3 regions of the Pseudoalteromonas sp. Angola-7 genome follow, and region 1 is predicted to be linked to each of the others. Evidence: predicted binding sites of a transcription regulator. Region 1 holds the regulator's gene; each other region holds the start of a gene.
What was found. The regulator sigma-54, encoded in region 1, starts transcription at its own class of promoters, with help from an activator protein. The targets are predictions, from matches to a motif close to GTTGGCACGNNNNTNGNNT.

Region 1 (4,481 bases):
TGTAAGGTGATTTTAGCATCAAACTGCACAGCTAATTGCGCAAGGACCGTTGCCGCTCTGGCGTGTAAGCCTAATTTATTTTTTATTAAAAATGTGTCTTCACAGCGCATAAATTACTATACCTAAACTGAACAGGTTATTATTTTAAGGTTACTTTTCTTGCTCACGATGACGAATTTTGACATTCGGATGCGTCATAGCAAAGCTCTCACCAATGGCTTGCGCTAAATAAACCGAGCGGTGTTGACCACCAGTGCAGCCTATTGCAATAGTGAGGTAACTACGGTTATTACGCTCTAAGTGTGGCAACCAAGTTTGTACAAAGGTTTGAATTTGCCAAGTGAATTTTTGCACTATGCTGTGATTTGCCAAAAAATCTTTTACTGGTTGATCAAGGCCCGTAAGCGGTTTAAGTTCAGGCTCCCAGTGGGGGTTTGGCAAAAAGCGAGCATCAAAAACATAATCAGCTTCTTTAGGTATGCCGTGTTTAAAGCCAAACGATTCAAACGTTACAATAAGTTGCTTATCTTTTTTACCCAGTATTTTTTCGCGAATTGACTCTGCTAATTGGTGCACACTTAAATCGGTAGTATCAAGCATAAAGTCAGCGCGCGTTACGAGTACATCAAGCAGCTCTTTTTCTTTTTTTATTGCTAAATCAAGCGGCAGCGAATCGATGGATAAAGGGTGTAATCTGCGTGTTTCTGAAAAACGTTTGATCAGTGTTTGATCATCACTATCTAAATAAAACAGTGTGGGTTTAGCAAAGTCAGGAAGGTACTCGAGAATATCGTTAAATTCGTCTTGTTCTTTGGGGATATTACGAACATCTATACTAACGGCTATTTTGTCATAGTTATCTGAAACACTTCGCACTAAAGAGGGCAGTAAGTTGACCGGAATATTATCTACGCAATAATAGCCTAAATCTTCAACCACGCGTAAAGCAACCGACTTACCTGAACCAGAACGGCCGCTTATGATAATTAACTCCATTTATAGCCCTTAGTATTTACTACGATTGATCAACAATTACTTGATACAGCTCTGCATCGGTTTTAGCACTACGCAGCTGTTTACAAAATTCTTTGTTGCTCAGTTTATCAGCTATGGTTGCCAGAGTCTTTAGGTGCTGTTGGTTATCGCCATCTGGTACGATGAGTGCAACAAAAATATCAACAGGGCAGTTATCAATAGCATCAAAGTTAACAGGGGTGTCGCTAACAAGTACTAAAGCCAGCGGCTCTTCTACGCCACCCATTCTGCCATGAGGAATGGCGATACCTCGGCCAATACCAGTACTGCCTAGCTTTTCTCTGCTTGCCAGCGCATTAAGAATATCTTGTTGTGGTAAGTAGGGGAGCTTTTCATGAGCTAGCTCACTGATAAACTCTAAAATTCTTTTTTTACTACTAAAAAGGACCGCAGCTTTGCTGCAGTCCTGGCATACTAATGTACTTAATTTCATAATATTAGTGTCTAGCAAGCTTCTCTTTATGTTTTATGACTTGACGATCGAGCTTGTCAATCAACGAGTCTATAGCGGCATACATATCTTGGTGCTCTGTTGAGGCAAATAAATCTGCGCCACTTACATGAATAGTCGCTTCTGCTTTTTGGTTGAGTTTTTCTACATCGAGAATGACATGCACATTGCTAATATGATCTGAGTGCCTTTCTAGCTTTGCAAATTTATTATTTACATAGTCTCTAAGTGAATCAGTTACTTCTACGTGACGACCAGTTAGGTTTAGTTGCATAAGCATTTCCTCTTTGTTTTTTACGTCTTATATCAAACTCTTTCTCTGATTTGACGGTGGAATAGCTAGCGATTCACGGTATTTTGCTATTGTGCGTCTAGCTACTTTAATTCCTTGCTCTGCCAATATATCCGCAATTTTACTATCACTCAATGGTTTAGCTGAGTTTTCCGCGGCAATTAGCTTTTTAATTAGGGCACGTATTGCGGTTGATGAACACTCTCCGCCGTTTTCAGTGCTTACGTGGCTTGAGAAAAAATACTTAAGCTCAAAAATACCACGTGGCGTATGCATATATTTTTGCGTGGTAACACGCGAAATTGTCGATTCATGCATTTCTACCATTTCAGCAACATCGTTTAAAACCATTGGCTTCATGGCTTCGGGGCCATGTTCAAAAAATGCCTGTTGCTGTTTTACAATACAGTTTGTTACTTTGAGCAGCGTGTCGTTTCTGCTTTCAAGGCTTTTTATAAACCATTTAGCTTCTTGTAAGTGAGAGCGAATAAATTGGCTATCACCACTTGATTTTACGGTACGTGACATAGCCGCGTACTGACTATTTACGCGTATTTTTGGCATGCTATCTGGGTTTAGCTCTACCACCCAGCGGCCTTTTATTTTTTTAACCGACACATCCGGTATTACATACTCCGACTCTTCCCTTACTATTGTATCTGCAGGTTTTGGGTTGAGGGTATGTATTAGGGTCATGACCTCTTTAAGCTCGTCTTCTTTAAGCTTAGTCTTTTTCATTAATGTACGATAGTCGCGTGCCGCTAATAGATCAATGTGATCGGTTAAGATCATTTTAGTTTGTTCTATAAAAGGGGTGTCTTTATCAAACTGGTTTAGCTGAATACACAAGCACTCTTGTAAACTGCGCGCGGCTATACCTACAGGGTCAAATAACTGAATACGCTTTAAAACGGCTTCTATTTCATCAAGTTCAACTTCAACTTCGTCATCGTTTTCTTGGTTAAAGCTCTCTAAAATCTCTTCGCAACTTAGCGTTAAAATACCCGAGTCATCTACAGCTTCTACAATGGCAATAGCAATGGCTTCGTCAGTGGGGCTAAAGGGAGTAAGCTGAAGCTGCCACATTAGATACTCATGTAGCGTTTCAGTAGAGGCACCTTGATAAATAGACTCATCTTCCGGCATTGGGCCTGAGGATGCAGCAGGGGCTGCGCTCATGTACTCATCCCAAGTTACATCCATTGCCATATCATCGCTAACGGTGTCTTTATTTAAAGCTTCGCCACTGTCTTGCTCGTACTCGCTGGTTGTATCGTCAGCCGATGCGCTTACGGTTACATCATCCGTATCTGCTTTTTGTTCATTTTTTCCAGCCGACTCTTCCGTGTAATCTTGCTCTTCTACTTCTAATAGCGGGTTGCTATCAAGTGCTTCTTGTATTTCTTGCTGGAGATCCAATGTACTGAGCTGCAGCAAGCGAATCGCTTGTTGCAATTGTGGAGTCATTGTAAGTTGCTGGCCCATGCGCAGCTGTAATGATTGCCTCATGTATCTCTAACAATCCTTTTGTGTTGTTATAATTAATATTAGCAGATGCTTGTAGGTGTGGCTTAAATGTTACAGCCTAAATTGCTCGCCTAAATAAACATCGCGTACAGTTTTGTCATTTAATACGTGTTCTGGGGTGCCAGATGCAATTAGCTCCCCATGAGAAACAATGTAGGCTTTTTCACAAACATCAAGGGTTTCTCTTACATTGTGATCGGTAATTAATACGCCAATGCCACGGTTTTTAAGATGTTCTATTATTTTCTTTATATCTAACACTGAAATCGGATCAACACCAGCAAAAGGCTCATCCAATAAAATAAATTTAGGGTTTGCTGCCAGTGCTCTGGCAATTTCTACACGGCGGCGTTCACCACCAGAAAGCGCCATACCTTGGCTATCGCGAATATGCTGGATACTAAATTCATCAAGTAAGTTGTTAAGCGTTTCTTCACGTGCGGCTTTATTGAGCTCTTTACGCGTTTCTAAAATAGCCATTAAGTTTTGATAAACTGTCAGCTTTCTAAATATTGATGACTCTTGCGGCAAATAGCCAATGCCTAAGCGTGCGCGGCTGTGCATAGGCAATAACGTAATGTCGTTATCATCAATAGAAATTTTACCTTTGTCGCTAGGTACTAACCCTACAATCATGTAAAAGGTGGTGGTTTTACCTGCGCCATTAGGGCCCAATAAGCCAACAATGCTGCCGGCTTCTACCTCAAGGCCTACATTTTTTACAACTTGGCGGCCTTTATAGCTTTTTGCTAATAGTTCTGCTTTTAAGGTGCTCATGGTTGACCTTCGTTACCTGTTTTTTCTTTAATTTTTGCTTCAACAGGCACTAAAATTGTGTGGACACGATCCGTAGAGTTTTCGTCTTTTTCTGCGCTAATAAGCTGCTGCTGCATATCGTAGGTAATACTTTTAGCATTAATTTTTTGACCGGCTTGTGCGACTTCAGCATCGCCAACAAGTGTTAAAAAGCGCTTTGCTACGTCGTAACGTACTTCGTTTGCACTGGCACTCATTACGGTCCCATCGTCTTGCTTTTCTTCGAAGTAGGCTGGGCTGCCAGTGGCAATAAGGAGTTGTTTGTTATCCCCTAAGTCTTCACGTTTATGTACTTCGAGTCGGTCGGCTGTAATTTTGCGATTACCATGCACAATTTCGACGTTCTTTTCAAAAATACCT
Region 2 (4,481 bases), on a different contig from region 1:
TGAGCAATACAATACTGGTAGTTGAAGATGATGCAGGCTTAAGAGAAGCACTCATAGACACGTTAGAAATGTCAGGTATTGCCTGCGTTGCAGCGCAAAGTGCTGAGCAAGCCATGATCCAATTAAAAAAATCTGAGTTTTCGTTGGTTGTAAGTGATGTGCAAATGGGCGCGATGAGCGGCCTAGATTTGCTCAGGAGCATTAAGCTTAACTACCCAGAACTCCCCGTATTAATGATGACAGCTTACGCAACGATTGATGATGCCGTAGAGGCAATGCGCTTAGGTGCAATTGATTATATGGCTAAACCATTTGCCCCTGAGGTGCTTTTAAATATGGTTAGCCGCTATTTACCCGAAAAACCAAAAGACACTGATGGCCCAATTGTAGCCGACCCCAGCAGTATTCAACTATTAGAACTTGCAAGTAAAGTGGCTCGCTCAGATGCAAGTGTAATGGTGCTTGGCCCTAGCGGCTCAGGTAAAGAGGTATTAGCGCGATATATTCACGATAAATCAAACCGATGCGATGCGCCTTTTGTGGCAATTAATTGCGCGGCTATTCCCGAAAATATGCTTGAAGCCACCTTGTTTGGCTATGAAAAAGGCGCCTTTACTGGTGCAATACAAGCGTGCCCAGGTAAATTTGAGCAAGCCCAAGGTGGTACTATATTGCTTGATGAAATAACAGAAATGGACTTAGGGCTGCAAGCTAAACTATTAAGAGTATTACAAGAGCGTGAAGTTGAGCGCTTAGGTGCGCGCAAAACAATTTCACTCGATGTGAGAGTGCTCGCAACCAGTAACCGCGATCTTAAAGAAGCTGTTGCAGATAATAAGTTTAGAGAAGACTTATATTATCGCTTAAATGTATTCCCATTAATGTGGCGACCACTTAGTGAGCGCCCGGGCGATATAATTGTATTGGCTAAGCATTTAATAGAGCGCCATTTAGTTAAAAATAAAGAGCCGTTAGCAACGCTTGATAGTGATGCCGAGCAAAAACTATTGAGCCATACCTGGCCAGGTAATGTGCGCGAACTTGATAATGTAATTCAACGTGCGCTTATTTTGCGAACGGGCAGTGTAATTGGCGAGCAGGCTATTTTTATTGAAAATTTAATGCAAGCGTCAAGCACCACTGCGCCTACTCAGGTTATAGCGCCTGAGCAAGAGAGTACCCCCAGTGACGCATATTATGATGACAAAATAACGCCTGTAGAGGCAAGTAGCTCACTGCCAAGCGTAGATACTGGCAGCTATAAAGATGAGCTAAAAGATAAAGAGCATAAAATAATTTTAGAAACCCTCGCGCGTTGCCAAGGCAAACGTAAAGATGTTGCACAAACACTTGGCATCAGCCCGCGTACTTTACGTTATAAACTCGCACAAATGCGCGATTTAGGTATTTCACTACCCGCATAAACTAACTCTCCCTTCTGTACATAACCCTAAACTAACCACGCTTAGTTTAGGGTTGTCAAATCTCTGACTCTTAAAAATAATAGTTAACTGCATGTTATTAAAGGTTTATTTTTATGGCACGCTTTGTGCTTTAATCCCTTTATGAACGTTAACTGCATTTGCCAGAGAAAATTATGAAAATTCAAAACAGCGCGTTATTCCAAGAAATGCAATCTATGGCCTTAGAAGCAGGCCATACAAATCAAATTAATAAGCTACCAACGCAAGCTCAGCCAACGTCATCTGCTCAATTTGGTGACTTACTAAGCGATGCATTAAATACGGTTAATGGCTTACAACAAGATGCTAAACAAAAAGTCGTGGCTGTTGAAATGGGTGACAGAAGTGTATCGCTTGCTGAGGCAATGATTGCTTCGCAAAAATCATCAGTGGCATTTGAGGCTACAGTACAAGTAAGAAATAAACTTGTTGAGTCATACCAAGAAATTATGAACATGCCTGTTTAAGTAGGTAGTGGAGAATTATTGTGGCGCAATCTAATCAATCAACAGATCTTGCTCTTGCTGGCGGCGGTATTGACCAAAGTGAAGACATCGAGCAACAAGAACAAAAGTCGGGCTACTTAAGCGCCTTAAATGGGGTTGATGTGCTTCGCCAAGTTACCCTAATTATTGCGCTGGCTATTTGTTTAGCTATTGCCATATTTGTGATTATTTGGGCGCGCCAACCCGATATGCGTCCGCTTGGCAAAATGCCTACAGAAGAGCTGATCCAAACACTTGATTTTTTAGATGCACAAAAAATTGACTACGAGCTAGACGGCAACGTTATTTCGGTTGATGAAAGCGAGTATCAAAACATTAAATTATTGATGGCGCGTGAAGGCTTAGAGCAAGGCCCTACCTCAGGCACCGATATCATAATGCAAGATATGGGTTTTGGTGTGAGCCAACGGCTCGAGCGTGAGCGCTTAAAGCACGGTCGCGAGCAACAACTTGCCCGCACTATAGAAGAACTAAACAACGTTACTCGCGCTAAAGTTTTATTAGCCATCCCAAAAGAAAACGTATTCGCACGCAGAGAGAAAAAGCCATCAGCCACAGTGGTATTGACTCTTAAACGTGGCCGTACGCTTGATGGTGAAGAGATTGATTCAGTCGTTGATATGATTGCCTCTGCAGTACAAGGGCTTGAGCCTTCACGTGTTACGGTAACAGATCAAAATGGCCGCTTACTTAATTCAGGCTCACAAGACTCATTAGCAGCACGCTCTCGTAAAGAGTACGACATTGAAAGAAAGCGTGAGCAAGAGTATTTAGAAAAAATAGACAGTATTCTTATTCCTGTAGTCGGCTTGGGTAACTACACGGCGCAAGTTGATTTAAACATGGACTTTAGCTCAGTAGAGGAAACACAAAAGCGCTACAACCCAGACTTACCAGCAGTCAGAAGCGAAACCACATTTGAAGAAAACAACATAGGTGGCTTAGCAGTAGGTATTCCTGGGGCACTGACTAATCAGCCCCCTATGAATTCAACTATCCCAGAAGTGGCAGGCCAGGGCAATGCTGGTACGGCAACCAACCCAAGCCGAGTGCATAAAGAGGCCACGCGTAACTTTGAGCTAGACACCACTATTTCGCATAAGCGTCAACAAACAGGCGTTATTCGCAGAATTAGCGTATCGGTAGCTGTTGATTATGTGCCCAAAGAAGGTGAAAACGGCGAAACAACCATGGCACCGCGCTCAGTAGAAGCTTTGTCAAATATACGTCGCCTATTACAAGGTGGGGTGGGTTTTGATATGCAACGTGGCGATGCATTAGAAGTGGTAACCGTACCATTTGTGCGTGAAGCAGTTGATTTAGACTTAGAAGTACCGCTGTGGGAACAAGATTGGTTTATGAAAATCATCCGCCTTGTGCTTGGCGCCTTAGTTATTATTGTATTAATTATGGCGGTTGTTAAGCCTATGCTTAAGCGCTTGATCTACCCAGATGATACGCTTGAAGAGTACGACGAAGATGCATTAAGCTCAGGGGTTGATATTGGCGATAGCACGCTAGATATGCTAAATAAAGACTTTGATTCTGCTGCTGTTGGTTTCTCAAGTGATGGTACACTGCAGCTGCCAGACTTACATGGCGACGAAGATTTGCTTAAAGCGGTAAGAGCACTTGTAGCGAACGAACCGGAACTCTCATCACAAGTAGTGAAAGCGTGGTTAACAGAAGATGACTGATCAAGAACAAAAACAACTCCCGCCAGCATTTGATGTTGACAAGTTAGATGGCGTAGATAAAGCCGCGATTCTTTTATTGAGCTTATCTGAAGAAGACGCAGCGCAAATCCTAAAGCACTTAGAGCCTAAGCAAGTGCAAAAGGTAGGCATGGCTATGGCTGCGCTGGATGACTTGTCGCAATCTAAAATTAGCGCAGTTCATAATTTATTTATAGAGCAAATACAAAGCTTTAGTACTATTGGCTTCCAGTCAGAAGACTTTATTAAAAAGGCGCTCACCGCCGCATTAGGTGAAGATAAAGCAGCTAGTTTAATAGACCAAATTGTAATGGGCTCAGGGGCTAAAGGCTTAGATTCACTTAAATGGATGGACTCAAAGCAAGTTGCCAATATTATTCGTAATGAGCACCCGCAAATTCAAACCATTGTTTTATCGTATTTAGAGCCAGAGCAATCGGCAGAAATCCTCGCGCAATTTCCTGAAAAAGTGCGCCTAGATTTAACCATGCGTATTGCAAACCTTGAAGAAGTACAACCTGCAGCTTTACAAGAACTTAACGAGATTATGGAAAAACAATTTGCCGGCCAAGCTGGTGCACAAGCCGCTAAAATGGGTGGCTTAAAAGCTGCGGCAGATATCATGAACTACCTAGATACAAATGTTGAAGGGCAGCTGATGGACTCTATTCGTGAACACGATGAAGAAATGTCTCAGCAAATTCAAGATCTTATGTTTGTATTCGAAAACCTTATGGATGTGGATGACCGCGGTATTCAAGCCATACTACGTGAAGTACAGCAAGACGTACTCATGA
Region 3 (4,481 bases), on a different contig from region 1:
CTTAACACGTTGGTTATGCTTTTTAACCGCTTTACGAATTTGGTTAATTTTAGCACGCTTATCTTTGCGCTTTTCAGGCATAACCGACAGTTTAGTTTGTGTTTCGCGGCCTAATTTAACGGTTTTACGTAAATAGTTAACGGTTTCTAAATCAAGTTCAGCCCAACCACCTTGAGGAAGGCGCTTATCTAGCTCTAATTTTCCGTAACGAATACGAATAAGGCGCGATACTTCTACATCCTGCGATTGCCATAAGCGGCGAACTTCACGGTTACGTCCTTCGTTTAGCGTTACATTGTACCAACGGTTAATCCCTTCGCCACCCAGTGATTTAACCGTTAAAAATTTTGCTGGACCATCTTCAAGCTCTACGCCACGCGTTAGGTTTTTAATGGTTTCATTGGTCACTTCACCAAATACACGGGCTGAATATTCACGCTCAACTTCATAACTTGGGTGCATTAAGCGGTTCGCTAACTCACCATCGTTGGTAAATAACATTAAACCAGCTGTGTTAATATCTAGTCGACCAACAGCAATCCAACGCTCACCGTCTATGCGTGGTAAACGGTCAAAAACAGTACGACGTCCTTCTGGGTCTTTACGTGTACTTAATTCCCCTTCTGGCTTGTTGTACATAATTACACGACAAATACGGTCGGCTTTTTCTTCAATTTTTACGCTGTGGCCATCAACACGTATTAAGTCTGTTTCCTCAACACGGTCACCTAATTTAGCCACTTTACCATTAACACTAACGCGGTTTGCATCAATGTATTTTTCCATTTCACGTCGTGAGCCTACCCCTGCACGGGCTAGGACTTTTTGTAACTTTTCACCTTGAATACTCATTCGGATGGTTCTCTCACAGAAGGATCACTTAATAACTGGTTTATTTTACTTTCCTGTTGCGCTGGCAATGCAGGGAGTTCATCTAAACCGGTTAACGAAAAATAATCTAAAAATAATTTTGTTGTTGCATAAAGCGCTGGTTTACCAGGTACTTCTTTATGCCCTACTACTTTAACCCACTCTCGCTCAAGGAGGGTTTTAATAATTGCTGATCCGGTTGTTACGCCTCGTACTTGCTCTATTTCACCACGCGTTATTGGTTGCCTGTAGGCAATTAACGACAATGTTTCTAGTAGTGCGCGAGAGTACTTAGGTGCCCGTTCTTGCCATAAATTACTAAGCCAAGGACTTAAACTACTACACGCTTGAAAGCGATAGCCACTGCCTACTTCAACTAGCTTAATGCCACGTGTTTGATAGTGGGTATGTATAGCGTCTATTGCAGTGTTAATTCGTGACATAGAAATAGCTAAATCAGCCAATACAGTATCTTTTAAGTGGCGTTTGCTAACAGGTTTGTCTGCGACAAATATAGCCGCTTCAATGATCTCAATTAATTGTTCATCACTAATTCGACGACCCGCCATAATATTTTGCTTTGCCCTTTAAAATACGTAGCCATCTATTATGACAGAACATCGCAAAAGGGGGAAAATATATCTGCTTTTAAAACAAATTAAATGCACAAAAAAGCCAGCAATTAATGCTGGCTCTTATGTGTAGCGTATTTAGCTAATATTAGCTGTTTTTATAATGCTTTAGTGCATCATCTTCAGCAACGGCTTTACCGTATTTGCTAATGTAGCCTTTAAACTCACCTTTACTGATGCGTTTATCATTGTTGCCATCCATGTAACCAAAATGGTTTGAAATATCATCATCGTCAGCTTCTTCTACTGAGATGTAACCATTTTTGTCGTTATCTAAACTTCTAAAATCATTTTCGATTTTATCAAATTTAGCTATTTTAGCTTTAAATGCCGACTCACTTACTTCGCTGTCAGTCGCTACCTTACCGGTATTTAACTGCATGTAAGTGTTAAATTCTTTACGACTGATCTCGTTATCCATATTGGTATCAATATTTGAAAAGTGGCCCCAGATGCTATCGTCATCTGCTTCTACTTTTGAAATATAACCATCACTGTCGTTATCTAAACTTGCAAAATCGCTATCGATTTTTTCAAGGCCTTGGTTTGAGGCACAAGCGGCTAAACTTAACGAAGCTAAAATAGTTGTTGCGAGTGTTAACTTTTTCATAAGACGTATCCTTGTAGTTAGTAAATGTCACTTTAACTATTACAAGTCCAATGCCAAAGTGCACAAGCCGCCAACAATCAATAAGTTACGTGTATTTAGCTTATTTTATATACATTAATCAATTACTTAGCTTTGCAATGATTGCTGCATACCTTGTAATTTTTGCAAAAAATACCCAGTACAAACTGGGCATTATTTTAATCTACATGTTACCGCGCAATTAGATTGCTGCGTTTTGGTAACGCTTTACAAATTCAGTTACGTTTTGTCCGTTACACTTTAATGAGTTTAAGTTACCAATTTTTTGGCGAACAGGCGCAAGGCCTTGCTTTAACGCTGTGATACATAACTGTGTTTCTTGGTGTGCATCTTTTGCAAACACTTCAACTTTTGATTCAGCAGCTTGGTTAGACGTTACTTTTTTAGCAATGTCACGAATATCTTGACCATTACATAAAACACTTTTAGAAAAACGCGATAAGTATACACCGTGTTGTGCTGCTTCTTTACGCGCTGCGCTAAAGCCTTCATTTGCACTTAATACACATAATTTAGATTCAAGTTTATTATCTTGGCTAAAGTAAGTGTTGCTTTTTGCTGATACAGACGCAGAGGCTAATAAAGCAGTAGCTAAAAGTAATTGTGTTTTCATGAGAGAGATCCTATTTGAACGACTAAACAAGTAATTATTGCGCATTATATATTCAATAATTACGAGATCAATTGAATTTTTTATTTATTTAAATAATTAATAAAGCATTTACAATGTTTAAACTTTACGCACCAATTGATCAACATTTGCGCAGCTATTTTCTCATTTCGATCATGTTATGTAGGCTTATTTACTGATACAATTTAGTTATAAAAACAGAGTCTAATTAAAGGTAAATTTTATGAAGGTTATTTCTTTCAATATCAATGGTCTGCGAGCTCGCTTACACCAGTTACAAGCAATTATAGATAAACACCAGCCAGACATTATTGGTTTGCAAGAAATTAAAGTTCATGATGAGGCGTTCCCTCTCGAGGACGTACAAAAAATGGGTTTCCACGTTTATTTTCATGGTCAAAAAGCGCACTACGGTGTGGCAATGTTATGCAAAAATGAGCCTAAATCGGTCTTAAAAGGTTTTGCCAGCGACACTGAAGAAGCACAAAAACGCATGATAAGTGTGACAGTTGAGCAAGAAAATGGCCGCGACCTAACGGTAATGAATGGTTATTTCCCACAAGGCGATAATATAAATCACGAAATAAAATTCCCTTATAAGCGTCAGTTTTACAAAGATTTAATGACCCATTTAGAAACAAACCACACGCCCGATGAAGACGTTATCGTTATGGGCGATATCAATATTTCGCCTACCGATTTAGATATTGGTATTGGTGAAGTAAACGCTAAACGCTGGCTTAAAACAGGTAAGTGCTCGTTTCAACCAGAGGAGCGCGAATGGCTTGCTAAATTATTAAATTGGGGCTTTAAAGATACCTTCAGAGAGCAAAACCCTGAAACAAGCGACAAATACTCGTGGTTTGATTATCGCTCTAAAGGGTTTGTAGATAATCGTGGCCTACGCATTGATGTTGTACTTGCTACCCATGCCCTTGCCGAGCGATGTATTGATACCGGCATAGATTACGAATTACGCGGCATAGAAAAGCCCTCTGACCATGCGCCAATTTGGTCAACCTTTAAATAATTGCTATGTTAACGCTTAAAATGCAAGGGCTCCTTTGGGCCCTTGTTTTAATTATTACCTTTATAAGCGTAGAAAAAAATACCTATAAAGCACTTTATAAAACGCCTGCACGGCAAATAGGGGTGCTTGCGTGTGCGTTAGTGTTTGCCATGTTATGGCAAATTAAAGCGGGTATTTTAAGCGGTCTTGATTTACACATTTTAGGTGTAACTGCCGCAACGCTAATTTTAGGGTGGCGCCTTGCTATTTTAAGTAGCCTGCTGGCTAGTGCCCTATTGGCGGCTTTTGCAAACATTGATCTTAATCTTTTGCCCATGCAAATACTGTTTGGTGCATTTATTCCTACATTATTAAGCTACCTTGGCTTTATAATGAGTTATCAGTATTTACCGCGTCACTTTTTTGTTTATATTTTTGTGTGCTCTTTTATATTGGCAGGCTTTATTGCATGTCTAAAAATAAGCTTAGGGGCTTTGTTTTATTTGCTTATAGGGCAATATAATTGGCAAGAATTGGCAGATAATTACGTATACCTAAGTGCTATCATTTGGTTTCCTGAGGCAATGCTTAACGGTATGGCCATTACGCTTTTGATCACTTATCGGCCACACTGGGTCAAAACTTTTTATGATAAGGACTACCTAGACTCATGAGTCTGCAATACCAATG

Region 2: a site for sigma-54 is predicted at 1,537-1,555, ahead of fliE (flagellar hook-basal body complex protein FliE). Genes of this name have one in related genera too.
Region 3: a site for sigma-54 is predicted at 2,152-2,170, ahead of PSH50_RS08205 (EF-hand domain-containing protein). Genes of this name have one in related genera too.

What each region holds. Positions count from the first base shown of each region.
Region 1 is NZ_JAQREL010000003.1:420,592-425,072, reverse strand. It holds gene PSH50_RS06820 (HPr family phosphocarrier protein) at 1-110, opposite strand, end outside; gene rapZ (RNase adapter RapZ) at 151-996, opposite strand; gene PSH50_RS06810 (PTS sugar transporter subunit IIA) at 1,016-1,468, opposite strand; gene hpf (ribosome hibernation promoting factor) at 1,473-1,760, opposite strand; gene PSH50_RS06800 (RNA polymerase factor sigma-54) at 1,788-3,287, opposite strand; gene lptB (LPS export ABC transporter ATP-binding protein) at 3,357-4,082, opposite strand; gene lptA (lipopolysaccharide transport periplasmic protein LptA) at 4,079-4,481, opposite strand, start outside.
Region 2 is NZ_JAQREL010000010.1:123,673-128,153, reverse strand. It holds gene PSH50_RS14125 (sigma-54 dependent transcriptional regulator) at 1-1,424, shown strand, start outside; gene PSH50_RS14130 (PAS domain-containing sensor histidine kinase) at 1-3, shown strand, start outside; gene fliE (flagellar hook-basal body complex protein FliE) at 1,598-1,930, shown strand; gene fliF (flagellar basal-body MS-ring/collar protein FliF) at 1,951-3,666, shown strand; gene fliG (flagellar motor switch protein FliG) at 3,659-4,481, shown strand, end outside.
Region 3 is NZ_JAQREL010000004.1:242,344-246,824, reverse strand. It holds gene rluB (23S rRNA pseudouridine(2605) synthase RluB) at 1-852, opposite strand, end outside; gene scpB (SMC-Scp complex subunit ScpB) at 849-1,439, opposite strand; gene PSH50_RS08205 (EF-hand domain-containing protein) at 1,591-2,112, opposite strand; gene PSH50_RS08200 (hypothetical protein) at 2,333-2,764, opposite strand; gene xthA (exodeoxyribonuclease III) at 3,006-3,812, shown strand; gene PSH50_RS08190 (energy-coupling factor ABC transporter permease) at 3,818-4,465, shown strand; gene PSH50_RS08185 (putative RNA methyltransferase) at 4,462-4,481, shown strand, end outside.